2 regions of the Lysinibacillus sp. RS11 genome follow, and region 2 is predicted to be linked to the other one. Evidence: riboswitches for the same ligand, from Rfam matches in the RefSeq annotation. Region 2 holds a riboswitch; the other holds the start of a gene.
What was found. Region 2 has a riboswitch for cyclic di-GMP ahead of AB9L17_RS21885 (hypothetical protein). Riboswitches for the same ligand answer to the same signal wherever they lie in the genome.

Region 1: linked by a shared signal. The riboswitch ahead of AB9L17_RS15065 (amidase) and the one ahead of AB9L17_RS21885 (hypothetical protein) in region 2 are both predicted to bind cyclic di-GMP.

Annotation. Positions count from the first base shown of each region.
Region 1 is NZ_CP168124.1:2,926,210-2,941,812, reverse strand. It holds gene meaB (methylmalonyl Co-A mutase-associated GTPase MeaB) at 1-782, shown strand, start outside; gene AB9L17_RS15110 (BrxA/BrxB family bacilliredoxin) at 973-1,413, shown strand; gene AB9L17_RS15105 (aromatic acid exporter family protein) at 1,643-2,620, shown strand; gene prli42 (stressosome-associated protein Prli42) at 2,641-2,736, opposite strand; gene mce (methylmalonyl-CoA epimerase) at 2,862-3,275, shown strand; gene AB9L17_RS15090 (acyl-CoA carboxylase subunit beta) at 3,281-4,828, shown strand; gene AB9L17_RS15085 (hypothetical protein) at 4,921-5,172, shown strand; gene AB9L17_RS15080 (hypothetical protein) at 5,237-6,196, shown strand; gene AB9L17_RS15075 (M20/M25/M40 family metallo-hydrolase) at 6,360-7,475, shown strand; gene AB9L17_RS15070 (chemotaxis protein CheW) at 7,501-7,983, shown strand; cyclic di-GMP riboswitch class I at 8,122-8,215, shown strand; gene AB9L17_RS15065 (amidase) at 8,259-9,146, shown strand; gene nspC (carboxynorspermidine decarboxylase) at 9,189-10,328, opposite strand; gene AB9L17_RS15055 (saccharopine dehydrogenase family protein) at 10,325-11,554, opposite strand; gene AB9L17_RS15050 (hypothetical protein) at 11,876-12,079, opposite strand; gene AB9L17_RS15045 (tetratricopeptide repeat protein) at 12,395-13,135, shown strand; gene AB9L17_RS15040 (hypothetical protein) at 13,344-13,850, shown strand; gene AB9L17_RS15035 (LysE family transporter) at 13,864-14,496, shown strand; gene AB9L17_RS15030 (Cj0069 family protein) at 14,579-15,603, opposite strand, start outside.
Region 2 is NZ_CP168124.1:4,212,341-4,227,943, reverse strand. It holds gene AB9L17_RS21905 (cytochrome ubiquinol oxidase subunit I) at 1-1,338, shown strand, start outside; gene AB9L17_RS21900 (cytochrome d ubiquinol oxidase subunit II) at 1,335-2,360, shown strand; gene cydS (cytochrome bd oxidase small subunit CydS) at 2,373-2,495, shown strand; gene rlmD (23S rRNA (uracil(1939)-C(5))-methyltransferase RlmD) at 2,716-4,089, shown strand; cyclic di-GMP riboswitch class I at 4,528-4,614, shown strand; gene AB9L17_RS21885 (hypothetical protein) at 4,758-5,132, shown strand; gene AB9L17_RS21880 (hypothetical protein) at 5,177-5,890, shown strand; gene AB9L17_RS21875 (methyl-accepting chemotaxis protein) at 5,932-7,011, shown strand; gene AB9L17_RS21870 (tRNA dihydrouridine synthase) at 7,458-8,420, shown strand; gene AB9L17_RS21865 (alpha/beta-type small acid-soluble spore protein) at 8,926-9,126, opposite strand; gene AB9L17_RS21860 (DUF1456 family protein) at 9,313-9,807, shown strand; gene AB9L17_RS21855 (hypothetical protein) at 10,019-10,216, shown strand; gene AB9L17_RS21850 (hypothetical protein) at 10,502-11,185, shown strand; gene AB9L17_RS21845 (methyl-accepting chemotaxis protein) at 11,385-13,079, opposite strand; gene AB9L17_RS21840 (M23 family metallopeptidase) at 13,342-14,337, opposite strand; gene AB9L17_RS21835 (saccharopine dehydrogenase NADP-binding domain-containing protein) at 14,500-15,603, shown strand, end outside.

The DNA of each region.
Region 1 (15,603 bases), 1.3 Mb from region 2:
TTATTGAGGCTTTCGGAACGATGCTTTGTGAGATGGGAAAAAAAGTGGCAGTCCTTGCGATTGATCCAAGCTCCTCTTTATCAGGAGGAAGCATTTTAGGCGATAAAACTCGAATGGAAGAGCTCGTGAAAAAGCCTAATGCCTTTGTTCGTCCCTCTCCATCAGCTGGTACCCTTGGGGGTGTTCATAAAAAGACACGTGAAACAATGCTTGTTTGTGAGGCAGCAGGCTATGATGTCATTTTAATAGAAACAGTCGGTGTTGGACAAAGTGAAACGTATGTCCGTGGTATGGTTGATTTCTTCTTACTGTTAGTATTAACAGGTGCAGGAGACGAGCTCCAAGGCATGAAAAAGGGCATTATGGAATTAGCTGATGCTATCGTTGTCCATAAGGCTGATGGCGATAATGTTCGTCTGGCGAAAAAAACTGTATCCGAGTACAAGCAAATCTTACATTTTTTACAGCCTGCAACTCCAGGATGGATGTCGACAGCAATGCCGGTAAGTTCGTGGGAAAAACGTGGCCTCGACAAAGTATGGAGTACAATAGGGGAATTCAGACAAATTGTTGAAGAAAATAATTACTGGTCAATCAGACGCCAAAATCAGACGAAAGATTGGTTCCAATCGATGATTATTGACCAGTTAATTGATTCGTTTTATGGTAATCCGGAGCGTAAAGCACAAGTGCAGCTTCTCGAACGTCAAATTTTAAATGGACAGCTGACAGTAACACAAGGTGTGGATCGTTTGTTTAGCGATGAACAATCACAGAAATAATATCATCTTTTATATGAGCAAGTAGGTGCACAAATTCGTCACTAACTGCTATGATAGGAGATGATGAGCGTCGAATATCTAAAGCTAGAGTTAAACTTCTTTCAGCTGAAAGAAGTTTAAGCCTCCGGACGCAATTATGCCGAGACATAATTGATGAAGATGACGCAACTTGAAAGGAGCTAATCGCTATATGAATATGGATTACGATTTATTTATGCAAGAAATTTTAAAAACAGCACGAGCAGAAATTGAGAGTGCTGGTTATGAGCAGCTTCGCACACCAGAAGCTGTTGAAGAGGCGTTTGCTCGTCCAGGTACAACATTAGTCATGGTAAACTCAGTATGTGGCTGTGCAGGGGGTATTGCACGTCCAGCAGCAGCACAATGCGTACATTACGATAAACGTCCAGACCATCTTGTAACGGTATTTGCTGGTCAAGACAAAGAAGCAACTGCAGCTGCTCGTTATCACTTCGGTGAAGATCACTTACCATCCTCTCCGTCATTTGTGTTATTAAAGGATGGACAAGTAGTAGCAGAAGTTGGACGCTATGAAATTGAGGGTCATGACCCAATGTCAGTAGTGACAAATTTACAAGCAAACTTTGAAGAATACTGCGACGAACTTTAATTTCAATCATTAAATTAAAAGAGAAGCTATTTTTTAGTAGAAAGCTCCGCAGGCTATAAATCGTCTGCGGAGACTTCTTACCTAACCACATTCCCCGTGGATAGCTTTGATTCTTTAGACGTAATTATAGTGCGATTGGAATTTTTGTAATATTGGCTAAATGATTGGCTGATAGTTTTCTTAAAATGAATAAAATAAGTAGAATACTGAAAGATAGGAGGCAGTCGACTTGAAGAAATTTTCAATCGGCTATCGTACTTTAAAAACGGCATTTGGTGCAGCAATCGCTATTGCCATTGCCCAATATTTTGATTTAGCTTCTTATGCATCTGCTGGTATTCTAACAATATTATGTGTACAGCCAACGAAGAAAAAATCCATTCATGCTGCTTATACACGATTCGTCGCAAGTATAATCGGTATGCTTTATGCATTTTTGAGCTTTGAGCTATTTTCCTATCATCCGCTTACATTAGCAGGTATGCTTATCATTTTTATACCAACAATCGTGTCATTAAAGGTAGCAGATGGTTTTGTTTCGAGTGCGGTTATTATTATGCATATTTATGCTGCTAAAAGTTTTTCATTGGCACTTGTTTATAATGAATTTGCTTTAATGGCGATTGGCTATGGGACGGGAATAGCTATAAATATGTATATGCCAGACATTCAAAAGGAATTAAATTACTATCGAGTTAAAATTGAGGAACTTTACAGTAAGATTTTTTTAGAAATTGCCAACTATTTAAGAGAAGGCGATACAATGTGGGATGGACAGGAAATCATTGAAGCAATCACAGTATTAAATAATGCGAAATCCTTAGCATTTAAAGATGTTGAAAATCATTTTACGAGACGGAAAAATGACTACTATGTTTATTTTGATATGCGTGAAAAACAGCTAGAAATTATAGACAGGGTCCTTCCAAAAATAACGGCACTTCCTGTTATAGTACAAGAGGCAATTATCGTTGCCGACTTTCTGCAAGACCTCGGTGAGCACGTTCATTCAGGAAATACGGCTCGCCATTTTAGAGAAAAACTAGAGCAGGTAAAGCGAGATTTCGCCCAATTACCTTTACCGAAAAACCATGAGCAATTTCTAGCACAAGCGGCGCTCTATCAATTTATTGAGGAAATGGATCGCTATTTAGAAATTAAGCAGACTTTTAAAGGTTTAAATGTAAAGAAAGAGCGTCCGCAGTAATGCAGACGCCTCGCCTTTCTTTATACTATCATTGATAAACCAAATGCTAGAGATGAAATTAACATAATCGCGATCATAGTATAGATAACGATTTTTTGAAATTTTTTATTACTCATATGCTCGTTCGCTCCTTCTTTTCTTATAAATAGTTTAGCAAATCTGAAAAATTTCTCAAGTAGTAGAGTTTTGACGAAAAAGTCTGTAAAATAGATTATGTACCATAACAGAAGGAGATGTCACCATGGAGAGAGTAGATCATATTGGGATTGCAGTCCGCGATCTTGATGAACGCATTACATATTATACAGAAACTTTAGGCTTAAAGTTACTGAAAGTGGAAGAGGTAGAATCTCAACAGGTTCGTGTTGCATTCATTGATGCGGGTAACGTAAAAATTGAGTTATTAGAACCGATGAGTGAAAAAAGTGCTATCCACGGATTCATCGAAAAACGTGGGGAAGGTATTCACCATGTAGCTTTCGGTGTGACAGGAATTCGTGAGCGTATGGCAGAGCTTCGCGAAAAAGGCGTACGTCTATTATCCGATGAACCAGGACCAGGTGCTGGTGGTGCTGAGGTTGCTTTCATGCATCCGAAATCATCTTTCGGTGTGTTATATGAATTATGTGATAAAAGTGGAAAAGGGGATAAGTGATCAGTATGGATATGTTCGACAAAATTAATGACTTGTATGACCGTAAGACGGTAATTGAACTTGGTGGTGGCTATGAACGCATCGACAAGCAACATGAAAAAGGGAAATTAACAGCTCGTGAGCGTATTGAATTATTACTTGACGAAGATACATTTTTTGAAATCAACCCATTCATAACACACCGTACAGTAGACTTCGGTATGGACAAAATGGAAGGTCCTGGTGACGGTGTAGTCACAGGTTTTGGTAAAATCAACGGACGTCCAGTATACTTATTCTCTCAAGATTTCACAGTATTTGGTGGAGCGCTTGGTGAAATGCATGCTAAAAAAATGGCAACAGTAATGGACTTAGCTGCGAAAAATGGTACACCATTCATCGGTATAAATGATTCAGGCGGTGCTCGTATTCAAGAGGGTGTACTTTCACTTGACGGTTATGGCCATATTTTCTATCGTAATGCAATCTACTCTGGAGTAATTCCGCAAATCTCCGTTATCATGGGACCATGTGCTGGTGGAGCGGTATATTCTCCAGCAATAACAGACTTTATTCTAATGGTTGATAAAACATCTCAAATGTTCATTACAGGACCTAAAGTTATTGAAACAGTAACAGGTGAAAAAATCTCTGCTGAAGATTTAGGTGGTTCTAAAGTAAACAACGCTGTAAGTGGTAATGCACACTTCCGCGCACCATCTGAAGAAGAAGCTATTAATGAAATTAAGAAACTATTAAGCTACTTACCACAAAATAATAAAGAAAAAGCACCGCGTCAGGCACGACCAGAGGGTGATGACTATCGTCCAGAAATCGTGGATACTGTACCAATCGAAACTACTCGTCCTTATGATGTACGTAAAGTTGTCGAGCAAATAGTGGATGAAGGCTCATTTATGGAAGTTCATGCAGAATTTGCGAAAAACGTAGTCGTTGGTTTTGCGCGTATTGCTGGTGAATCAGTTGGTCTTGTATGTAACCAACCTAAAGTATTAGCTGGTGGATTAGATATTGATTCTTCAGACAAGGCTGCTCGTTTCATTCGTACTTGTGATGCTTACAATATACCAATCATTACATTTGAAGACGTTTCTGGCTTCTTCCCAGGCGTTAAACAAGAGCATGGTGGGATCATTCGTCATGGAGCTAAAATCCTTTATGCATACTCAGAAGCTACTGTACCAAAAATTACAGTCATTCTGCGTAAAGCATATGGTGGTGCATACGTTGCCCTTAACTCTAAATCAATCGGAGCAGACCTTGTATTTGCTTGGCCTAACGCAGAAATCGCGGTTATGGGAGCGGCAGGTGCGGCAAACATCATCTTCGCGCGTGAAATTGCCAAATCAGAAGATCCAGAAGCAACACGTGCAGCGAAAATTGAAGAATATAAAGAAAAGTTCGCGAATCCATACGTTGCAGCATCTCGCGGTATGGTAGACGATGTTATCGATCCACGTGATACACGTATTAAGTTAATTCAAGGGCTAGATATGCTATCAAACAAACACGAAACACGTCCAGAGAAAAAACACGGAAACATTCCTCTATAAGAATTGTACAAGTCTAGTAGTCATTCGATTACTAGGCTTTTCTTTTAATCTTGAACTAATTTGAGAAGTTAAAGCTTCCGCGGATTACGCGAGTGAAGCGGCACAAGGGACGCCCCTCATTAAGCTTTGCTCTGTGCGAAAGCGAAGCGTCAGCAACAATGTTTTATCTGCGCGAAAGCGAAGCGTCAGCGGCAATGTTTTATCTGCGCGAAAGCGAAGCGTCAGCGGCAATGTTTTATCTGTGCGAAAGCGAAGCGTCAGCAACAATGTTTTATCTGCGCGAAAGCGAAGCGTCAGCGGCAAAGCGCCCAGCCGTAACGGAAATCAATCACACGGAATGCTGATGAGAAAGATAATTGAAACATATCCTCGTTTCAACCGTACATATATGTAGAGGAGTTGAGATGAATGGAATGGAAACAATTACAAAAAGAGCAGGAAATGATTCATGCACAATTAAGAACTGTCAGTAGGTTAAGTGAACAAAGGGATTTAATTGAAAAGCAAATCGAGCATGCACAACAAGAAATTTATAAACATTCTACAGCACTCAATCAAATTCGTATGAAACTCGATAAGTTAGAAGGCTTTTCTTTTATGAATATGATTCGTACGTGGACAGGGCAACAAGATGAGCTACGTGCAGAAGAAATCGACAAGGCAGCCGTGCTTGAATTAAAAATAAATGAAGCAAAGAAGATGGAAACTGATTTGATAGCTGATTTAGGGCAAGTAAACACTAAACTTTCTCAAATTGATGAACAAGTGTTGCACGAAGCGTTAAGCGTATTAAATGCTAAAAAGAAAAGCTACTTACAAATACATGAGCCTGAACAGGCAAAAAGGCTAGAACAATTAGCGCATGAAGAAATGTTAACGAAACAACTAATTGTAGAAATAAAGGAAGCTGAAGAGGCTGGTGAAGCAGCACTGACTAAGCTTGGACAAGCAGCAGAGTCCTTGCATTCCGCAAATGGATACTCAACATGGGATACGTTTTTTAGTGGGGGACTTATTGCTACACATTTAAAGCATGATGCACTTGATAAGTCCGAAAATTATCTTCATAATGCTCAAATAGCTTTGCAACGTTTTCATAACGAACTACTGGATGTACATGATATGTCTACGAAAACATTATCAGTTGAGACCGATGGATTTGTAAAATTTGCGGACTATTTCTTTGATGACATTTTTTCAGCTTGGTCCGTCCATTCCAAAATATCAACAGCAAGAGAACAGGTTTCTCGTGTACAAGATGATGTACATAATACGATTTGGCGTCTGCAGGATAAACATAACAAGGCAGAGGATTATTTGCAGTCTCTACAAAAAGAGAAAGAAACTATTTTCCAAGCATCGAAGTAACCTGTGAAAAGAATCTCCTTCTTTCATAGGTTTTTTCTTCATTTCGCAATAAGGAGTGATTGGTGATTTTCGTAGCGAATTATTTCAACTCTGCAGACGTTGTGCTAAAATAAAATATATACTATAACGTGGAAAAACACGTAAACTAAGGGAGTCTTACAACATGACAAGTCGTTTAGTAGAAGAGTTTTTTGAGCTCGTACAAATCGATTCAGAAACAAAACATGAACAAGTGATTGCGCCGATTTTAATCGACAAATTAACAGCGCTAGGTTTTACAGTAGAACAAGATGATGCACATACTCGTAACGGGCATGGAGCAGGGAATATACTTGCAACATTAAAAGGTTCGTTGGATGTCGAACCTATTTATTTTACTTCTCATATGGATACAGTTGTTCCAGGTAAAGGTATTAAACCGTCTCTTCGTGAAGATGGCTATATCGTATCCGATGGCACAACAATTTTAGGTGCTGATGACAAAGCTGGCCTTGCTGCTTTATTTGAAATGGCTAAACGCTTAAAAGAGCAAAATATTGAACATGGAGATATTGAATTTATTATTACAGCTGGTGAAGAAAGTGGACTCGTTGGAGCTAAAGAGTTAGATCCATCTAAAATTAAAGCAAAATATGGTTTTGCTGTAGACAGTGATGGCAAAGTAGGCGGTATTGTAACAGCTGCACCATTCCAAGCAAAAATCTTCGCTAAAATAATTGGGAAAACAGCTCATGCTGGTGTTGCTCCAGAAAAAGGAATATCTGCGATTACGGTTGCTTCTAAATGTATTGCACAAATGAAGCTTGGTCGTTTAGATGAAGAAACTACAGCAAATATCGGTCGCTTTGAAGGTGGCCAGGCAACAAATATTGTATGTGATGAAGTGACAATACTAGCAGAAGCACGTTCTATCGACAAAACGAAGCTTGATGCACAAACTAAGCATATGCAGGAAACGTTTGAGCAAGTTTCTGCTTCATTAGGGGCAAAAGCTGAAGTTGAAGTGAAACTAATGTATCCTGGCTTCCGTGTAACAGAAAAGGATAAAGTTGTTCAAGTGGCAATGGCGGCTGCACATAGCATTGAACGTACACCAAAGCTTGGTATTTCTGGTGGTGGATCTGATGCCAATGTTATTGCTGGCTTCGGTATCCCTACAGTAAATTTATCTGTTGGTTATGAAGATATTCATACAACAAATGAAAAAATACCAGTAGAAGAATTAGAAAAATTAGCAGATTTACTTGTCGAAATTGTAAAAGAGTCTGCAAAAAAATAACAACAGAGTCGAAGGATGTGACCGCATGGAAAGTGTAAAGGCAGTAGTCTTTGCTTGTGGTACAGAAGAATATGCAGTACCTGTGGAGCAAGCGATTTCGATTGAAAAGTTAGAGCATGTAACACCTATTCCTCATTTACCAAATTATCTACTAGGCTTCACAAGAATTCGTGGTGAGCTTGTGCCTGTGCTTGATTTTGAACGTATTCTTTACAACCGTTCTTCAAATACTGCAACAGCACGTGTTATCGTATTGAACACGGATGTTGTGAATTATGGATTACTTGTGACAGATGCTCGTGAAATTCTTGATTTTGATGAGTCTGTATTAAAGCAAGTGGGACTTGTCAATTATTCAAAAACACGCTACTTTACAGCTGTGGCAAATCTGGAAAATCGTATGATTACATACGTAGATCCAAAAATACTTGTGAATTCATTAGAAGGTATTCGTGAAATTATTAATTATTTGCACAAATTGCTTGAAAATGAAAACGTAGAGGCTTGAGTACTCTACGTTTTTTTTTGCTTCTATAGTAAAAATCACCTGTGTTTATACGATTTTATCGAACAGTACTCCCGATAATTATTAATTGGACCTACAGACATTTTCGTTCTAACTGCGTATTATGTAAAGTAATAAAACTACTGTAAAAGGCAAACTTCACTGAAAGGGAAGGACGCAAAGCCATGAGTCTAAACACTATATTAGTATAGTGCATGATTGTCAGGTTGCCAGGTTCTGTTCTATGAGCCTTGGTAAATAGAATGGAGATGTAACATATGGTAAGTCGTTCACTATCAAAAGCAATCATTGCTTTTATAGTAACAATTGTAAGTACGCTAGGATTAACAATAGGAAAGGTAGAGGCAACGGCCATGCAAGATAGAGCAACTTGGTTATGGGATACGACAAAAATTGTTGAAGATGAATCAGGCGTACTCCAATTTTTAGAAAGCAAAGATGTTAACAAAGTCTATTTACAAATTAATACTGATATAGCAAATGACAATTATAAAAGCTTTATTGACAAAGCAACAACAAAAGGTATAAAAGTATATGCATTGGATGGTGCTGCAAGTTGGGTATCAGAGGATGGCTATAAAATGCAGGATCAACTGTTTGAGTGGTTACATACATATAATGAGCGTGCATTAACAACAGAGCAATTTTCTGGAGTCCACCTGGATGTAGAGCCCTATCTAAATAGTGGATGGAGCTCGAACCAAGTAAATACAATAGAATCCTATCAAGCGCTCCTTACTAGAGCGAAAGAGGGGGCCAATCAATTACAAATACCTTTGGAAGTCGATATGCCATTTTGGTTTGATGAGATCGCTTATAGCAATCAATATGGCAATGGTATATTAGCTGAATGGGTTATCGATCAAGTGGATAGTGTTTCGATCATGGCCTATCGAGATGCAGCTAAAAACATTATCAAAATAGTTGAAAATGAAATAGAGTATGCACAAAAAGTAAATAAATCAATTGTGATTGGTGTAGAAACAGGCGCTTCTAACGAGGGGAAAACAATTACCTTTTATGATAATGGAGAAGCCTTTATGAATAAACAATTAGCAACGGTTCATCGTCATTATGCAAATAAAACAAGCTTTAATGGTTTTGCCATTCATCATGTCGATAGTTGGATGAATATGCGGCCATAATAAAAAATCCTCTCCAGCTGAAGTTGGAGAGGATTTTTTCTATTAGGAAAGTCGACCGCTATAGTCTTCAAATTTAAATTCACGAATAACTTTAATGCCTTCTTCATCGTTATAAGAAACGATTGATGGAAGGTTTACCCCATTAAACATATGGTTTTTCACCATTGAGTAATGTGCCATATCCGTGAATACAAGACGATCTCCTGGTTTTAAAGGTTGTTCAAATGAATAATCACCAATAATATCACCAGCAAGACATGTAAGTCCGCCTAGACGATATGTGTGTGCTAGCTCATTTGCTTGACCAGAACCGATAATCATAGGGCGGTATGGCATTTCTAGAACGTCTGGCATATGACATGTTGCCGATGTGTCTAAAATTGCTAAGTCCATACCGTTTTTCTGAATATCAAGAACAGTTGCTACTAAATAACCAGTATTTAGTGCAACAGCTTCACCTGGCTCTAAATATACGAGAAGGTTATACTTGTCTTGAATATAATTAATGATATTCACTAGCTTTTCCACATCATAATCTTCACGAGTGATATGGTGACCACCGCCAAAGTTTAACCATTTCATTTGATGCAAAACATCACCAAATTTTTCTTCGACAACTTGTATAATACGCTCTAACGTATCTGAATTTTGCTCACACATTGCATGGAAGTGTAGGCCATCAATACCGTCAAGTTGTGACTTGTCGAAGTTGGCTAATGTTGTACCTAGGCGAGAATTTGTGTAGCAAGGATCGTAAAGTGCTGTTTCAATTTCAGAGTACTCAGGATTAATACGAATACCACATTCAATTGTTTTACCAGCAGATTTTACTTTATCCTTGTACTGTGCCCATTGGTTAAATGAGTTAAACACGATGTGCTCAACATAGCCTAGAAGCTCGTCCATCTCATGCTCCATATAAGCAGGTGCATAAACGTGTACTTCCTTGCCCATTTTTTCATAGCCAAGTCGTGCTTCATGAAGTGAGCTTGATGTAATGCCGGCTAAATATTTACCTACTAAAGGGAATGTTGAGTGCATTGAAAATCCTTTTAAGGCAAGTAAAATACGGCAGCCTGTACGATCTTGAATCGATTTTAAAAGCTCTAGATTTTTTGTTAATAATCGCTCATCCACTACGTAAGAAGGGGATGGAACTTTTGAAAAATCAATTGGTTTCATTGGCTTAGTTCCTTTGCATCTAAATCAAGGTCAAGTAATTCTGGATTATGGCTTTCTTGCCATGGTAGACCCCATTTATTTAGCGCATCCATGAATGGATCTGGATTGAAATCTTCGACGTTCCAAACGCCTGGTTTACGCCATTCACCGTTCATCACAAGCATCGCACCAATCATTGCTGGTACACCAGTTGTGTAAGAAATCGCCTGTGAACCAACTTCGTTATAACATTCTTCGTGGTCACATACGTTGTACACATAATAAGTTTTTTCCTTGCCATCTTTTAGACCGCGAACGATACAACCGATATTTGTTTTCCCTTTTGTGCGTGGTCCAAGTGATGCTGGATCAGGCAGTACTGCTTTAAGGAAGTGGATTGGTTGAATCATTTGCCCTTCAAACTCGATAGGCTCGATAGAAGTCATACCAACATTTTCTAATACTTTTAAGTGTGTTAAGTATTTTTCTGAGAATGTCATCCAGAAACGGATTTGCTTTAAGCCTTTAATGTTTTTAGCAAGAGATTCTAACTCTTCATGGTATAACAGGTAAATATCTTTTGGTCCAATTTCTGGTAAGTTATATACTTCTTTTTTCTCAAGTGGTGCAGTTTCTACCCACTCGCCTTCTTTCCAGTAACGACCATTCGCAGTAATTTCACGAATGTTGATTTCTGGGTTGAAGTTTGTTGCGAAATGATAACCATGATCACCAGCATTTGCATCCACAATATCAATGTAGTGGATTTCATCAAATTCATGTTTTTGAGCATGAGCCGTGAAAACGCCCGTTACGCCTGGATCAAAACCACTACCAAGTAATGCAGTTAAGCCAGCTTTTTCGAACTTCTCTTTGTAAGCCCATTGCCATTTATATTCAAATTTTGCCGTTTCAGGTGGCTCGTAGTTTGCAGTATCCACATAGTGTACACCTGTCGCTAAGCAAGCATCCATAATCGTTAAGTCCTGATAAGGTAGTGCTACGTTAATGACAACATCTGGTCCAAAGGCTTTAATAAGCTCGATAACCTCTTCTGTATTGTCTGCGTCTACCTGTGCAGTTTGGATCTTTGTTTTTCCGCCTTCTAGTTTTTCTTTTAGAGCGTCACATTTTGAAACAGTTCTACTTGCGATACAAATTTCCTCAAATACGTCCGAATTTTGAACACACTTGTGTACCACAACACTGGCTACTCCGCCAGCTCCGATAATCAATGCTTTACCCAATTGTCTACCCCCAAGTTCATAAAAGTATTGTCAAACAAGCTGATTATACAGAAAATTGATTTACTACTCAATCATTGTTTTTAAATTTTCTACAAAAAAATTTATTTTTCTACAACAATCAGTCGTATTCAGAGGGGAATACCACGAAAAAGGAAGCTTTCTATGAAAAAAAATCCCTTTACTACTGCTGTAGAAAGGGGAGGAAATGAGCATTTTTACCAAATCGTTTTGTTCGAATTACAGGATGCACTTTGTTAAAAAATTGATAACTCATCACAATTCTAGTTATAAGCTTCGAAACTATATTTTCCACCCAGCGATTTATTTAGAAAAACGATTTGAAATTAAATTTTCATCCCGCCATAAATAAAAAAAGATAATGAGTAATGTACTTAAAAATCCCGTCACAAGGGCATAAGTACTGAGGGCCACGTCCACTTGACTTTGCAGAGCATAAATGAAAATAGCTCCTAGTGTAAACAAGTTTCCAATAATAAGCGATATAAAATGATAACGACTATTCATAGCAAGCCCTCCTTTAGATTGAATGCACAAATGATGTAGATAGACTACTTCAATTATCTCATAATTCAGAACTTTAGCAACCTTTTTTGATAATGGTAAAAAACAGTACTTTTCTAATGCGATGTCATGCTATTGCATTAGGATGATAAGGGAAAATTCCTGGTAGATATGTTAATAGCAGCTCATCTAATGGAACATACGGCATATGAAATTAGTTGAATTGAAAGAATTTTTAGATGATAATAGCTCCTTTTCTCTCTAAAGATGGTAAACTACTATAAGACTTTTCTTTTGGTGAAGGTGAGGATTTTAATAGTGATCAAACAGTTTGATGAGCAAGTCCAACAGATAAATGAATTATTTTTAAGTGGAAAAGTGAAAGAAAGCTATCGGTTAGCGAAAATAGTTTTAGCTGATAGAGCGTTTACTGAACATGAATCATTGGCAACCATTCAACAGCACGTCGCGTTGTTAGAAGCGAACGGCTATGCAAATATGCCTGTTCCGTCTACTGAGAAGGAGAAGCAAAGTGTTGAACGGGCAGATGGCTCCTACCCAGAGCGTGATGTACTCGCTGCTTATTTAGGAAGTCAGGATGATGAACAGTTTGCTAAAGTGGTAGACGAATTATTAGCTGGATCCGTGGAAGCGCAAGCGAATGCCTACTATACAATGGCGGAATATTTTGTTCTTGCTAAGGAGTATGATAAGGTAATGGCGCAATTTGTTGAAGCGGTAAAATTACAGCCAAATAAAGCTCTTTACTGGGGAGCCTTTGCACAGTTTTTGAACCGTAGTGAAGGCAGTCCGTATTTAGCACTGCGTCTCATTGAAGAAGCAATACAGTTAGATAGCATGAACCCTCGCTGGTACTATATTCAAGGAAATATTTTCTTGCAACTTGTTGCAGCAACAAGAAATTTAAGCTATTTACCGGCTTTAGAAGAAGCCTGGGAAAAGGCTAAAAAACGCTGCTCTGCTAAACAGATTGCCCTAAAAGTGGACATTGCGAAATCCAATGACCTACTATTGCAATGGAAAAAGCAAATGTTATAGAAAGAAAGGATACCTCTCGTAGTTAGGGGGGGTAGAAAGCTATAAGTATGACTCCAAATAATGTCATATAATTAAGGAATCATAAATAAAATAGGGAATGAACAATCAGGTTTAACTATATTAATAATTATTCCATTAAAATGAATAATTATTAATATTTACGTCTTTTTCTGTATTTTTATGCTATAATACAAATATAAACGGACGTATGAAACTTATTTTATCTTTATTCAGCAGATCTTTTCTGTGCGAAAGCGAAGCGACAGCAGCAAAAGTGTTTTTCTGTGCGAAAGCGAAGCGACAGCAGCAAAATGTTTTTCTGTGCGAAAGCGAAGCGACAGCAGCAAAAGTGTTTTTCTGTGCGAAAGCGAAGCGACAGCAGCAAAATGTTTTTCTGTGCGAAAGCGAAGCGACAGCAACAAAAGTGTTTTTCTGTGCGAAAGCGAAGCGACAGCAACAAAAGTGTTTTTCTGTGCGAAAGCGAAGCGACAGCAGCAAAATGTTTTTTTGTAGCGAAAGCAACGCGACAGTTACATCCACCTTTATAGGTGAAGAGATGAATGCGGATTTGGTTCCTTTTCAGTGGATACCCAAACACCGACTGATTGAAGATAAAGCCTCCGGTGGATGTCACGGATATTTTGAAAGGAATGAATTGTGCGTGCACAATTCAAAATCCGGACGCAATTACGCCAAGGCGAAATTGATTGCATGAAAGAAGTGTTGCTTTGAGTTTATATGTAGCGTATGTGTTGGTAGGACTTGCGATTGCCATGCCTGTTGGAGCTATTACAGTAGAAATGACAAAGCAAGGACTAAAAAATGGTTTTATGCATGGCTGGGCTGTAGGGCTTGGCGGTATGACAATTGATGTTGTATTGGTTTTTGCTTTATATATGGGACTTGCCTCCATTTTAGCAATGCCCATCATTCAAATTCCTATGTGGCTTATAGGGGCGGGCTTCTTATTCCTTTTAGGTTTGGATTCGATAAAAAATGCTGACCATGATATTACACTGGCAGGCGAGAAAGTGACAAAATCGTTTTTCACGTCTTATCGAAATGGTTTACTAGTAGCAATTTCGCCTGGAAATTTAGTTTTCTGGGTAAATGTTTTCGGTGTCGTACTAGCCAAATCATATGGGCAAGGGGAGTCGGATCATTTTTTAGTCATTGCTGCAGGGGTTCTGAGTGGCATATTGTTACATGATATAGGCTTGATGACCATTGTTTCTGTTACCCGTAAAGCGATGAGTCGTAAGGTCATAAAGTCGCTTACAATAGTAGCGGGGGTATTATTAATTGGCTTTGCAGGGTATTTTATCTATGAATTTATACAAGCTATTAAGATCTATATATGAAAAGTGCGATCCCAAAAGATCGCACTTTTTTCATTTATCCTGTATTAACGGTCAGTAAAAGCACCATTACTTAAAGTCCACTTTACGCTGAAACTTCGGCATTTTCATGGATACAAGCGAGAATTTCCTCTGCTACTTGATGTGCTAAAGAGAGTTCAGAAGTGAAGCCTACACATGAACAATTCATTTCCCCTAAAATATAGCAATCTTCACCAGCTTCGTTTGTATCAAGCATGAAATCGGCCGTCCATATGAGTGGTAAAGCATAATTGCCTAGTAAACTAGTTACGAGAGGTAGTTGGGTTAAAAAGTTTTGAACAAGCTCTTCCCAGTCTTCCGGGGCGTCATAGCGATATTGAGCTCCTGAGAACAGTGTTGCACTAAAAGCGTCTTCGGAATCTGCTGGTTTTTTATGTACTACGTGTACTGCTTTATCACGCAGCATAAATAAGCGGATTTCACCTTCAGTAATACGAGGAAGGAAGCGCATATCAATTAGCATGCCATTTGGACCTGTAATATACTGTTCACAGAACGTCATGAAGTCTCCAAGTTTCCAATATTCCACATGATTATCTTTTGCTTCGGTACATTTAATCTCCGCATCAAGTGGCACTTCTGTAATCCCTTTAGCAAGAGGTTCAACTAATTTTACTCGCCATATCCCTTCGCCCGTTGAACCACGATTTTGCTTTAGAACTCGTTCAGTAATAGCAAGAGAGGTAGGGAATTGGGCTTTAAATGCTTCAACCGTATAATAAGCAAATGTATCATTGGGCACTAAATTTGTAGAAGATAGCTTTGATAATACATCTTTAGAGCCATAGCCAATCATTGCATCTGGATGAGGCATACCGATGACACCTTCATTACATAGCTCGCGTAACATATCAAAATATTCTTCCTCATGCTGTAAGTTTCCTGGATTTATACGTGATACAAAGGCTGCACCATGCTCTTTGACATAATGATAAATTTCCTCTTTTTTTGTCACATCAAAGAAAATGACTTCTGCATCCTGTCCTCGTTGTTTTAGCGCATTCACCATTGGCATTGTATCTTGTCGATAGCCATCTGGTCCCTTATCTGTGCCGCCACGAACTTCGA
Region 2 (15,603 bases):
GAATCAGCAGTCTTTTGGAGTAGAGTATTAACGGAGCTGACGTTATCGTTCCATATTATTTATGCAACGATTGGTGTAGGTGTCCCGTTAATGATTATGATTGCTCAATGGACTGGATATAAAAAGAATGATGAGCACTATATTTTAATGGCAAGACGTTGGGCACGAGGTTTTGTTATTACAGTTGCAGTCGGAGTTGTTACAGGGACAGCAATTGGCTTACAGTTGTCTTTACTATGGCCGAATTTTATGCAACTTGCTGGCCAAACAATTGCATTACCGCTCTTTATGGAAACGTTTGCGTTTTTCTTTGAAGCCATCTTCCTTGGCATCTATTTATATACTTGGGATCGCTTTGAAAGTCAGAAAAAGCATATGCTGCTATTAATTCCTGTAGCTGTTGGTGCTTCGATGTCAGCTGTGTTTATAACAATTGTGAATGCGTTTATGAATGCACCTCAAGGATTTGACATTGTGGACGGAGAACTTGTGAATATTCAACCTTTTTTAGCAATGTTTAATCCAGCAATGCCGACAAAGGTAGCGCATGTTCTCGTTACCGCTTATATGACAGCTGCATTTGTGTTAGCGGCCATTGCAGGATACCGTATGCTTAGAGGTTCTAAGCATATGTACCATAAAAAATCATTATTTTTACTTATGAAGATTGGCCTGATTTTCTCCATTGCATCAGCGATTATTGGAGATTTTTCAGGAAAATACTTAGCAGAATATCAGCCAGAAAAACTAGCTGCAGCTGAGTGGCATTTTGAAACAGACGATAAAGCCTCACTTATTCTTTTGGGTGTATTAGATGGTGACGAAGTAAAATATGCAATTGAAATTCCTTATGCTCTAAGTATTTTAGCGCATAATAATCCAAACGCAGAGGTAATTGGCTTAGATCAATTTGCTGAAGAAGATCGACCACCACTGTATATTCATTATCTCTTTGATCTCATGGTGTTTATTGGCATGTTTATGGTATTAGTTTCATTGCTTTATGTAGTCGGGAAAGCGCGTGGTTGGCTGTTTATTCATACACGTTGGTTTAGATGGATTGTCGTTGCAGGTGGACCACTTTCAATTATTGCAATTGAAGCGGGCTGGTGGCTTGCTGAGGTTGGTAGACAGCCTTGGGTCTTATATGGTTTAATGCGAACACCAGAAGGGGCCACAACGAGTGACCATGTGGATTTAATGCTGCTGTTGTTTGCAGGTGTGTATGCTGTATTGGGCGTAGGAAGTATTGTAGTTTTAGTTCGTATGTTCAAAAAGAATCCAATTGAACGTGAATTAGCAGATCGCCATTCTGAAAAAGGCGGTGACATCTTATGACATTAGAGATTTTAGGTATTTCAGTTTTGTGGATTTTCCTATTCGGCTATGTCATTGTAGCTTCAATTGATTTTGGGGCAGGTTTTTTCAATGCCTACAGTTTACTCGTTGGCAAAAATCATATTTTAACAAATATTATTAAACGTTATTTATCACCTGTTTGGGAAGTAACGAATGTCTTTTTAGTATTCTTCTTTGTTGGGATTGTTGGGTTTTTCCCACAAACAGCCTTTTATTATGGAACCATTTTACTTGTGCCAGTTAGTATTTCGCTAGTGCTACTTGCCATACGAGGCTCCTACTATGCGTTTGAATCATATGGCTCACGTGGACATATCGGATACACGCTAACGTATGGTATAGCAGGATTACTCATTCCGGCCTCACTTTCTGTTGTCTTTGCGATTGCTGCAGGTGGCTATGTTGATATGGTTGACGGGCAACCGGTCTTAAACTATTGGACATTGTATACGAGCCCGTTTGCTTGGAGTATTGTCGTCTTGAGCATTGCAGCGGTACTCTATATTTCAGCTGTGTTTTTAACATGGTATGCTCATAAAGCAAAGGATGTAGAAGCAACAAAACTAATGCGAAAATACGCACTTGTTTGGGCGATACCTTTAATGGTGAGTGCGCTTGGTATTATGTATGAAATGAAATCGATCAATCCTGAAACTTACAATAATATGGTTAATTTATGGTGGGTGTTCGCCATTTCAGCCGTACTATTTATCATTACTGTGGTGTTCATTTGGATGCGAAAAAATTACGGCCTTGCAGTAGGACTATTGATTGCCCAATTTGCTTTGGCATTCTTCGCTTATGGTATCGCACAATATCCATATTTACTGTATCCATATTTAACAATTTACGATAGCTTTACAAGTACACAAATGGCGATTGCACTCGTCATCGCATTTATATTAGGTCTATGTCTGCTTATTCCATCACTATTTTTATTGTTGAAATTATTCCTGTTCAACAAAAATTACGTGACAGGAAAAGAAGACAATCACGCATAGGAGGTTAGAGTGATGGAGAAATTTCTCATGTTTTATGCGCCATTTATAGTAGTCATCCTCGGAATTGTGTTTGCTTTCTGGTGGGCACCAAAAGATCACCATGTAACAAAAGAGGAAGGAGAGAGTCGCGAATAGCGGCTCTTTTTTCTACTTTAAGCTTTGGAAGGTTCGAGCATTTTGCAGTACTGCTCGGGTCGTGTGCGGAAGTGATCAGGTGGAAGGAGAATGTGCTCGGGAGAGTGTCGTACTGCTTAGGTCATGGATGTTGGGCAAATAGCTTACAAGATCAAGTCTTGTTCTTTTTTCATCCGCCAACACATGCTACAATAAAGAGATTGAAATGGAGGATGTACGAATGTCAGCACCCGTGAAAAAGAATGATCGATTAACAGTTTATATAGAAGATTTAACACATGATGGCAATGGCGTTGCAAAGGTCGACGGCTATCCATTATTTATCCAAGGGGCACTTCCTAATGAGACAGCGGAAGTTCATGTTTTAAAAACGTTAAAAAATTATGGCTTTGCGAAAGTTGTAGATATTCTTAAGCCATCGCCAGATCGAGTAGAGGCGCCTTGTGAATATTTCAAGCAATGTGGTGGTTGCCAATTACAACATCTGTCTTATGAGGGGCAGTTAAAATGGAAAGAGAATATGGTGCGAAATGTCATGCAACGTATTGGTAAAATTGATGCGCCTGTTCTACCTGTGAAAGGCATGGAAGAGCCTTGGCAATATCGTAATAAAGCCCAAATTCCTTTCTCTTCGAATGAAGCAGGACAAGCAATTGCTGGCTTCTATAAAACGAAGTCTCACAGCATTGTGGATATGGAGCGTTGCTTAATTCAGACAGGTGAAGCGGATGCTATTCTTACAGGCTTGAAAAAGGAATTAGCGGCAATCGGTATTCGACCATACAATGAGCTAACACATGAGGGAATGCTACGCCACGTAGTTATTCGTAAAGCACGAGCAACTGGTGAAGTCATGGTTGTTCTCGTAACGAAAAAGAAAAAATTCCAGCAAAAAGAAGCAGCTGTTGCGACAATCCAGAAGCTTGTCCCGAATGTCACATCCATTATGCAAAACGTTAACAGCGACAAAACGAACGTTATTTTCGGTGATGAAACCGTGAACCTGTGGGGCAAGGACGTTATTATCGATACAATTGGTGATGTTCGCTTTGAAATTTCAGCACGTTCATTTTATCAAGTAAACCCTGAGCAAACGGAAGTCCTTTACAAACAAGCATTAGACTACGCTGACTTACAGGGTGATGAACGAGTAATAGATGCTTACTGTGGAATTGGTACCATTTCATTATTCCTTGCAGAAAAAGCAAAGGCTGTTATGGGGGTTGAAATTGTCCCACAAGCTATTGAAGATGCAAAACGCAACGCAGCATTAAATGGCTTTACGAATACGTATTTCGAGGCCGGCCCAGCAGAGGAAGTGATCCCACGCTGGTATAAGGAAGGCAAGGAAGCGGATGTCCTAGTAGTGGACCCACCACGTAAAGGCTGCGATGAGGCTCTTCTTCAGACGATTTTAGAGCAACGTCCTAAGCGTGTTGTTTATGTGTCCTGTAACCCAGGTACACTAGCGCGTGATCTCCGTATTTTGGAGGATGGGGGCTATCAAACACAGGAGATTCAGCCAGTGGATATGTTCCCACATTCGACGCATGTTGAGTGTGTCTCGCATCTCATTTTAAAAGAAGGTATCTAACAGTTGCAGTTGCCTTTCGGTACGCTTTTTATACTACTTGTAGCGATTCACAAAGGCGTAATGAATACTACCGTTGTGAGTACAAGTAATGAAGTTTTGAAAAGAGTAGCATTATAAAAAAGAGTGGAATTTTAGGATGTATCCTAAAATTCCACTCTTTTTTATCGTTACATAACGCATTTATGAAAAATGAAGTTGATTCTTCTTCTTAGATGAATGTGAAAGAATAGGCAGCCATTTGCTTTTCCTACAATCTGGGCATGATTAGAAATTCCCTCTTTAAAAAAATCACCAAACAGTATTTTCTTGTCCATTCCTTTAAATATACGGAAAAATTCTCTAAATCTTCCGATATTACTTAGAGAAAAATACCTACAGTCGACAAAAATTTACAAAACATTTATAATCTAATAGTATTATGTCAGCGTAATTTTAATAAATTGAAAACGGCAAACTTATCGAAAGGTAAGGACGCAAAGCTACGAGTCTAAAATCCTCTTGGAAAATGATAGTCGGGTTGCCAAGATGATAAGCGATTTTTTGGCTATCCTAATTATGTTCAGGGATAGTTTTTTTGTGGAAAAAATCAAAGGACTGAATAGGTATTTATTAATATTTATTACAAAAATGCTAACAGCTTTAAGAAAATTATAAAAAGGAGATTTGAGATGATAGTCGTTGATAAAGAGAAATATAAAATGGCGATTTATGAAGCAAAAAAAGAAGTACACGTCCAAATAATAGGGTTTATAAAACCAGCGCTTGTAGAGGATTATTTAAAAGATTTGACAGAGACAGGGTCAAAAGTACAGAAAAATACCTATACATTTGTTGTTGATGCAACACATCAATCACCCCTCCCTTCAAAGATTTCTGCAGAGCTAGGACAAACATTAATGTTTTATGCTTCACTAGGCTTTAAAGATATATTTATTGTTAATCCAACCTCTAAAATTGCCTATGTGCAAGTGCGAAATGCTTTAGAGGGAGTTAATTTCCCAGGAACCGTAGTCGACAATGTTTCGCAATTACCAATGCGTTAGTCTTTAATTAACTATAATCACATTTTGAAAAAGAGGAATTTAGGATGCAAACAATTCAAGAATTATATACTTATGAAATCCTTACAAAGGACCAACCAGATTTAATTAAAAAGACAGCAGAATGTTTAGCAAAAACATTTATTGGGGTAGAGGTTGCTGGCAAATGGGTGCAAGAACCGATTATCGGGTACGCCTTAAAACTACCTTACGAAGATTTCTATCAATTTACGAAGGAATATATTGAAGCAAATGTTCATCAAGGATACTGTGCTGTTGCACTAGATCAAGAGCAAAATGTTGTAGGCGCATTAGTTGGAGATACGAATGTCTTTGAAATTATCAAAGAGGATATTTTTGAAGGCACGTTTGCAGATATGAATATTGTTATGCGTGTATTAGAGGATATTGATGAACGTTTCCTAGAAGATTATAAAAATCGTTATGGAAAAGATATGGAAGATGGAGAAGTATTACATTTATTTTTATTAGGTGTAATTGGTGAGCATAATCGTCATGATATAGTACAAAATTTAGGCGATGTATTAATAAAGAAAGCAACAGAAGAAGGCTTAAGATTAGTATTAGCTGAAGCGACAAATCCAAAGTCAATGCGTGTGCTGGAGAAGTATCATGGCTTGACAAAATATGTGAACGTAGATGGGGATTTTATTGTTCATAAATATGAAAGCAATGAAAATCTAAGCAGTATTCCACCGACTGTAGCAGATGGAATTTACATCATTGTAAAAGAACTATAAAATTTCATCACTAATACGTTAGTAGAATAGGAGAATTTTTCATGGAAGCTATTATGCTAGGAATTATTGTAGTTTTATTATGTACATCTTTGTATTTTGCTTACCGATATTTTTCACTTAAACGTCATTCCCATATAAATAAAGAGGCACTAAATGGAATGCATGAAATATCAGCAGGTCAAGTAAGTGAACAATTTAATAAATTCGCAAATAATGTGAATGAAAAAAGTAAAAATCTTTTAGAACATGGAGATTACGCAACTGAGAAGGCTGATACTGTAAGGGCCGCAATCGATGAAGTCGGTAAAGGATTAAAAAAGCAACTAGTCGCTACTGAAGAGAGTGCTACTTCTATCGAAGACATCACAGTGGCTATTGAAGAGCTATCTATAAGATCTAACCAAATTTCAGAACAATCGAATACGACGTTAGAATTAACGCAAGAAGGCAATGAAAAGTTAAAAGATTCGTTGGTGAAAATGGAGCATTTTAATCAAACGATTAATACGACATTTGATGCAATCAATATACTTGGAGAAAAATCGTACGAAATTGGTAATATTGTTAAAGTAATTACAGGGATTTCAGAGCAAATAAATTTATTAGCATTGAACGCAGCTATCGAAGCAGCTCGTGCAGGAGAACACGGTAAAGGGTTTGCTGTAGTTGCTGATGAGGTTCGTAAATTGGCTGAACAATCACGTCAGTCAGCTGATGAAGTTTCGAATATTGTAAAAAATATTCAAGAAGAGACGAACAAAGTTGTCATATCAATGAAGCAAGGAACAGAAGAGTTTGAACAAACAAATACTAAAATACTAGAAATCGGGAATATGTTCGAAAAAATTGTAGATACTACAAAAATTATTGCTGAAAATAATGTGGAATCATCTGCAAGTACAGAAGAACTTTCTTCAAGCTCTCTGCAAATTATGGAAGCAATGAAGGATATTTCTTTCATTTCGCGAGAATCAGTAGAAATGTTTGAAGAGTTAGTTGGAATTAGCGATGATGAATTAAATACAATGCAAAAACTAGTTCAAGAAGCAGAGTATCTTGTAGATTTAAAAAATGATGCAGAAAAATTACTTTCTTCATTAAATCATGGAAGTAATGATTAGCAGCCGGTTACATAAAGCTACCTGCAATCCTATGTTGCCTCAAACACTCAGCACATAGTGAATGCTGTTCGTAACTTGGAATAGCTAACTTAATATTCGTTGAAATTAAAAAGCAGACGGTTTAGAAATGCGATATTGCACCTCTAATAGGCCGTCTGCTTTTACTGTTATTTTACAGTACCGCAACTGGCTAGTCTCACCACAATGTGAAGGGATAGCTTGGTTGGTATAATAGAAAAGCAGTTAATATAGAAAAATTACCATTCAGCACCGACTTTCGTTAAAATAAACATTGCCGATTTTCACAAATTATAAATGTCCATATGTACTTGTATTGATAATAAGTTATTAAGCATGATATAAGTGTAAAAGAAGTGGAACATTTGGCTTTATCTTTTTGATTGAGAGTTGAAGGTGTATCCATAGTGAGAGGATTTGAGTTTGAAATGATAGATAATTTTTGGCGTGATTTACCACGACCATTTTTTGTACTTGCACCAATGGAAGATGTGACAGATGTTGTTTTTCGTCACGTAGTAAGTGAAGCAGGTCGACCGGATGTATTTTTCACAGAGTTTACAAACTCGGATAGCTATTGTCATCCAGAGGGCATGAAAAGTGTGCGTGGTCGTTTGATTTTTACAGAAGATGAACAGCCAATGGTGGCACATATTTGGGGGGATAATCCCGAATATTTCCGTCAAATGAGTATTGGTATGGCAGAGCTAGGATTTAAAGGTATCGATATTAATATGGGTTGCCCTGTACCGAATGTGGCATCTAGAGGGAAAGGTAGTGGCCTTATTCTGCGTCCTGACGTTGCGGCAGAACTTATTCAAGCAGCGAAAGCGGGTGGACTACCTGTCAGCGTGAAAACACGACTTGGCTATAACGATGTAAATGAGTGGCAAGAGTGGCTAACGCATATTTTAAAACAGGATATTGCGAACCTTTCTATTCATTTACGTACAAGAAAGGAAATGAGCCAAGTAGATGCGCATTGGGAGCTAATTCCGGAAATCAAAAAATTACGTGACCGTATCGCACCAAATACGCTACTAACAATCAATGGAGACATTCCTGACCGTCAAACTGGGCTGCAGCTTGCTGAACAATACGGGATTGATGGCGTTATGATCGGGCGAGGTATTTTTAAAAATCCTTTTGCTTTTGAAAAAGAGCCAAAAGAACATAGCAGTAAAGAGTACCTTGATCTTTTAAGACTGCAGCTTGATCTTCAAGATCAATATGCGGAAGCACTACCACGTTCAATCACAGGGCTGCATCGCTTTTTCAAAATTTATGTCAAAGGATTCCGTGGAGCTGGTGAATTAAGAAATCAATTGATGAACACGAAATCAACAGATGAAGTGCGTGCATTGCTTGATAACTTTGAAAAAGAATGTTGATGGGACGGGGACAGTGAAATGATGTAACTCTTAAGAATGTAATAAACCCACCAGCATCCTTATGTTGCCACATCCACTCTGCACATGTGGAGTGCGTAAGAAAGCTAATTTTAAAAGGAAGAAAGTATAAAGCCTTTAGCAATAATTAGTTTTAATTTAATATTAAATTAAAGAAGCTGTTGCTTTTGTTTTTAATGGTAAAGAAATATCTTCCGTGCCATTTTCTGATCTACTTAGCTGCTTTATATTGCATTTCCTTTATCGTGATGCTGACTTTAAAAAAGGGTTCAAATGAGGATTTACAACCGGTTGAAATAAAATAATGAAAACACGAAAGAACGAATTCCAATCAAAGGGGATTCGTTCTTTTTAGGAAGCTTTAATAGCGCGTTGTCGCCTAGGCTAAAGCGCTACATCCCCAAGGTCACTTCGATCCCTCGGGTAAAAGTGGTAGAGCGTTTATTTTTGCTTCGGGCTCTTTAGCGCTTTAACGCATTTGTTCTTATTATAAACCTCTTGAACGCTTTTCAGCCATTTCTACGAGGCGTTTTGTAATTTCTCCTCCAACAGAACCGTTTGCGCGAGAAGAAGCTTCTGGCCCTAACTGTACGTTAAATTCTTGGGCAATTTCATATTTCATTTGATCTACAGCCTGTTGTACACCAGGTACAAGAAGTTTATTTGAACTACGATTATTGTTAGCCATTTTTCTCACCTCCTTGTGATTAGAATGGTCGAGAGTTTACTTTTCATACATTTAAAAAGAAGGAAATGCGCAGTCTAAATATAATAGGAATTTCAGAAAGCTAGCTGAAAAAGTGATGCTCTCTGTTATAATTAAGCCTGGCATTTTATAATTTAGGCTTTATTAATACATAAAGGAGGTTTTTAAATGACGAATAATGATATATTAATTCGTTTGCGATATGCGCTAGATATTAAAAATAAGGACATGGTTGAAATTTTTAAGCTAGGTGGCATGGATTTTACAAAGGAAGAAGTATTGAACATGCTTATTAAAATTAATGATGAGGAAGAAGCACCTGAAGAATACATCAAATGTAATAATAAAATGGTAGAGGCTTTCTTAAATGGATTTATTACATTTAAACGAGGGCCACAAAAGCCTAAGCCTGGTGAGCCTGAAGGACCACTACCTGTTTCAGGGAAAGAAAGCCCTAATAATATGCTGTTAAAGAAAGTGAAAATTGCATTAGCCTTAACGAGCGAAGACATGTTAGATCTTTTATATGATGGGGGCGTTAGCGTTTCGAAGGGCGAGTTAGGTGCCATTTTAAGAAATCCAGGTCATCGCAACTATAAGGAATGTGGCGATCGATTCGTGAGGAATTTTTTAAGAGGGCTGACATATAAATATAGAGATTAAAATAATGATTAAAAAAGCAGCTGCAATTTTGCAGCTGCTTTTTTGTAAGTGGTTTTACGTAAATTTCTCGATTGGGTAAAAAAATACTGTAAAAAACGAAATTTTCTTAATTAAATCTAGTTGACAAAATGTGGCGAAATTGTGTACACTGTAATTGACACAAAGTTGTCACAAAGGGAAAATAAATGTTCACGAACAGAGGGGTGTTTTTATGTTTGGTTTAGATATTTTATTAGTTGCTATCGCATGTGTTACGATCCCACTTGTTGTTGCTTCAGTTATGTTAGATATCTTTTATGCAGAAAAGAAACAAGTTCGTTTTTCATTACGCCGTACATCTTTGTGGTATGTGAGTATGTTTACTGTATCATTTGTACCGGCAGTCCTAGTTATGACACTAAATGGATAAGTACCTTTTATACAAATGATCATTTAGGGGTGAATGATTATTAAAAAATCATAGTAGCAGCTACAACGTTTTATAATTGCGTTGTAGCTGTTTTTTCTTTACGCCCTGAATAAAATCGAGGGCGATATCTCAAAGATTTACAATCCGTTTCAAAGTTTGATGTTAGTGTTAGCAATGTAGATAATTCCCACAGAAATTAAGAATGAAAAGATAATCGTTAGAATAAAATTTCTACTAATATGGATGCGATTTTTCTATTGATTATCTTTTGAAGGTGGGATACGGATGAAAACCTTTTTTCTCTTTTTTCTAGGGCTTATCTATTTATTACTAGCAAATGCAGTCGAAACAGCCATATTTAGTAAGGTTTATTTCTTAATTGGTTTAGGGCTAGTAATAGCAGGTGTTATTCGGTATGTGAAAGAACGATATATTTATATTAGCTGGTTGAATGAAATGAAAGAGGCAAGTGAGGAGGAGCTAATGGCTATTCCTCATACACATTGCATCATATCAAGTGATTGTTTAAGTGCTTTATTATTAAATGAGCCTACAAATACACTTTTCCTCGCAAGTAGAGAACATTTAGAAGAGGAATTGATTAAAAAAGAAATCCCTTTTAATAAAATATATGAAGTTGCTATAGTAGAGGACGAAATGTATATTGCAAGAACTAGTAATAACTTAATAAGTAGCTCATTACTAGGTGAAGATCACGATATAGAAGAGGAATTAGATGAAGAGGACGCTGAGGATAACGAAGTATCTCAATTGACCTTGCAAATTGTAGCTGATAACTTATCTGACCCTATTTTAGAATATGTTTTTATGGATAACAGTGAGCCGATATCACGGGAAGAGGATGACTATCAAGAAGCGCTAGAGTTATGTGAGGAATGGTTTCAGAAAATTAGTGTTATTATTAAACGCTATGAGCTTGAAAGGGTACCAATTAGACATTGGCAATAAGATTATCTACAAGTAGAAAGCTATCTCGAACGTAATGTCGAGATAGCTTTTTTTGGTAAATGCTCAGGTGTGCCAGAGAAATGATCAGGTATCATCTCAAAGTGCTCGGGAGCATCAAAGAAGTGATTAGACGCCTCCAGGAAAGCCCCCAGTCGGAACGGAGATCAACCATACTTTATGATGATGAGCTACTTATACTTTATATTTTAAATTGCTGTAGTTGTGAGTTTAACTCCTCAGCCATTCCAGCGAGCTGATTTGCGCTCTTTGAAATTTCGTCCATAGTAGCGGCTGTTTCCTCTACCGTTGCTGTTGTTTGTTCGACGCCAGCTGCAGACTCTTGAGAAATAGAAGCCATTTCATCAATGGCGGCATTGATGGATTTGGAATTGTGAGCAACTTTATTTAGATTACCTGAAATAGTATTTATATTAAGAATCATATCTTCAACAGCTACCGAAATTTGTTCAAATGTTTCGTTTGTTTGATTTAGTTGTGTTGTTCCTCTTTTTACTTCCTCATAGCCTGATTGTAAAGCAGTTGTTACATTGCCTGTTTCACCTTGAATACGGTTGACGATTGTTGAAATATCAGTGACAGAGAATTGGACTTGTTCTGCAAGCTTACGAACTTCATCGGCTACTACAGCAAAACCTTTTCCATGCTCTCCGGCACGTGCAGCCTCGATGGCAGCATTTAAGGCAAGTAAATTTGTTTGATTTGAAATGTCGTCAATGACTGAAACAAGTTTGGAAATTTCAGCGGACTGTACATTTAAGCCCTCAACTTTTTTCACTGAATCTAAAACAATTTCATTAATGGCAGCCATTTGTTGTGTGGATTGTACCATTAACTCTTTACCTGTAGTTGTAAGATTTTGCACATGATCGGAGTGCTCTTTTAATTCAATACCTTCTTGTGTTGTTTCATGAATACTCTGTTGGAAAGAAGCCATTGTTTCGGCTAAATCACCTGCTGTGGATGCTTGTGTTTCTGTACCAGAGGCTAGTTCCTGCATAGTCACGGTAATTTGTTCTGTGCCTGTTTGTACTTCATTAGAAGATTGAGCAAGCTCTTCGCTACTAGCTGCTACTGTTTCGGAAACAGTATGAATAGAGCTGATCGTTTGCTTTAATTTTTCATTCATTTCATTCGCTGAAAGCATTAATTGACCAATCTCATCTTGGTTAGTTATTGGAAGTAGTTCATGTTGTAAATTACCGTTGGCTAATTCGCTCATACGCTTTGAGACAATCGTAATTGGCTTAGAAATTTGGCTAGCAGTGATTATGGCAATTAGAATACCTACAATTGTCAATACTATACTAACAATTAGCCCAATTGTTTTATTGTTTAAGCTTGTAGATACTACGTTTTCTCCTACTTTCGTAATTTCATCTGAGCGAGTATTGGCTAATTTTTCATAACCATCACGAACTTCAGTTACAAGATCATTAGTAGCCGTTAAATTTTTTATTGCTAATTCTTTATCGCCTTTTTTATAGACATCGAATACCTCAGTATTGACACGATTGCTCCACTCGCGTGCCATTTCTACCAGCTTCTCACGCTCAGGATTTTTATCGTATTTTTCCATGATACTATTGCTTTCCTCAGCAATTTTACGATATTCATTAAAAGTTTCTATGTATTTTTCATTACCTGATACAACATAGCTTAAAGCTGCAGAGAGACGAACGTTCACAGACAATGCTAAATTTTTACTTGCCATTAAGACCATTAAATCTTCCTTTACTAAATCTTCAGCTTGTTTTTCCATCTTAGAATTGGAAATGTAAGTATAGGTATTAAAACAAACAACTAATACGATTAAAAGAATAAATGCACTTAATATTCGGGCTTTAAGTGTTTTAAACTGAAAAATCCCTTTCATCTTTTCCCATCCTTTCCTTTTTCAATTGTTATATTACAAATATTATTTTATAACTAAATCTATTTATAAATAAGTACTTTTGGTGGAAAAAATAAAAATAGTTTTTTAGTACAATAACACTTTGATGTGAATGATGCGAGTAGTTAAATGTATGTATTTTTAGAAAAATTCTGAAAATTACTTAATACCTTTATGAATTTTTACCTACCTAATGAAAAGAGCACTTACTGTAAAAAGTAAGTACTCTAAAATGTTTTTGTAATTATTGTTTTGCTTTTTTTGCTAGTCGTTCCCATTGTAGTAATGATGGATACGGATCAAATGCCCATTCTGTACGTCCATTGAACTTATATATGCCATAGTGAAGATGAGGTGGGAATTTTCCGGATGTTCCTTCTTTACCATAGCCAGAGCTACCAACATAACCGAGAACAGTTCCTGGTTCAACAATGTCTCCTACTTCAATCTCCTTATTATAGCTCCCGAGATGGGCATAATAATGATAGGAGTTATGATTGTCTCGAATTCCAATACGCCAACCACCAAATTGGTTCCAACCCTTTATTTCGACGACTCCATAGGAGGTAGAAAGTACTGGAGTACCATAGCTAGCGAAAATATCTGTGCCTTCATGAATACGGCGTCCACCCCAGCCCCTATTGGCACCCCATGTACTCCGATAACTGTAATCGTAATTAGTAGGAACGGGGAATGTGTGGGCATCGAGCTCAGTTGTTTTGAAATGACTATACATTTTGGAAATGGTGAAGATTTGATTTACAGCCTGTTCACTTCCGTAATACTCCCATAAAGCTAATTTAAAATCCTCATCACTTGTTCCAAATCTACTTAAAAATGTAGCCATGGAGAAAATTATATCGACATCATCTTTTGGGCTGGCAACTCCGTCACCATTGCCATCTAGTCCCATCCCGCCAAAGTAACTAATTGTTTCTGGACGAGTATCATCTCGTACAGGATTTAAAGCACCTGACCAATATTCATCAGAAAATTGAATGGCAACGATACCATCTCGTTTCGGAATATCTTTACGAACAGATTGCAAATTTCGCTCATATTGGTCAATAGCTGCTAAGAAATGCCATGGGATAAGTAACTCGTCAAATTGTACGTAATAGGCCATACGTTCCTGCACAATTTCTTCTTGGGTTGGTTCTTCTTTTGCTAAAGCAACAGTGGGGAGAGTAAAGCTCAATGAAAGTATCCATGATAACAGGAAAATAAAATGCCGATTCAATAATGGACCTCCTTTCTACAGTTAGAATAACCGAAAAAAATTTTTTCATAAGTCCTTTTACACATCATAAATTGCCAATCTATAACGCCTATTTGAAAGGTTACTACCTAAGTCAAATGCTTTCAAATACATATGCTATTTATATGAAAGTGAGGTGATAGAATGGTAGTATATAACAATTCTATTACGATACTAGGTAGCTGCGGAGGTGTTGCGAAAGCAGTACTTGCGATATTAAATAAAACAGTTCAAGACAAGTCTGATCCTATTAATCCTATTATCGAAAAAAGCATAATTCATTTAGTAGACAAAAGAGAAATTGATCAGAAGTCTCTTGCGCATTCATATCCAAATTTAAAAAATCAGCTTGTCATTCATCAATTTGATTTAATTAATCAAGTAGCATTAATGGAACATTTAAAAAAAACAAATACTACTGTTGTCATTGATGTTTCCTGGGCGGATACAGTAGAAGTGATGAAATGTTGTAATGATCTTGGCATTAATTATGTAAATACAGCATTAGAAAATCCATTTATAGATGAAAATGAGGAATTGTATGAGGGTTTTGGATTGATTGAAAGGATTAGGCATTTAGAAAAACACAAAGAGGAAATTGCAAATGCAGTTGCAATAGTGTGCTCTGGTATGAATCCTGGTGTTGTACAATGGATGGTATTTGAATTGCAAAAGGAAGTGGACGATGATTCATTAGTAGCTTGCTATATTGTTGAGCATGATACTTCTTTCTTTAAGGATAAAAGCAAAGCCAAGAAAAATGTTATTTATACAACTTGGTCACCGGAATGTTTTTTAGATGAAGCTATATTGAGCTATCCCATGTTCATGAGTCAAAGAACTCCTCTATTTTTATATGAAAAAGTGTATGATGTAGAATTTAAAGTGACGCTAGGGGATATACAATTTTTTGGTTGTTTAATGCCTCATGAAGAAGTGTATAGCTTAGGAAAAATGTTGAATGTGGAAAGTGGGTTTCTTTATAAAGTTAATGAGCATACTACTGAGTTAATAACATCTAATATTGATGATTTAGATGTATTATGGAATTTTGAAATGGAAGTGCTTGACCCACTGAATGCTCCATTGGATGGAGAGGATTTATGCGGTATTTTGCTTGTCTATAAAGGACGGGAGAAATATATGTACAATGTTATGAAAAACGAAGAGATTTTTTCTCAGTTTCAAACGAATGCTACGTATTTTCAAGTTGCATGTGGCGTATATGCATCTTTAGCTGTCTTACTA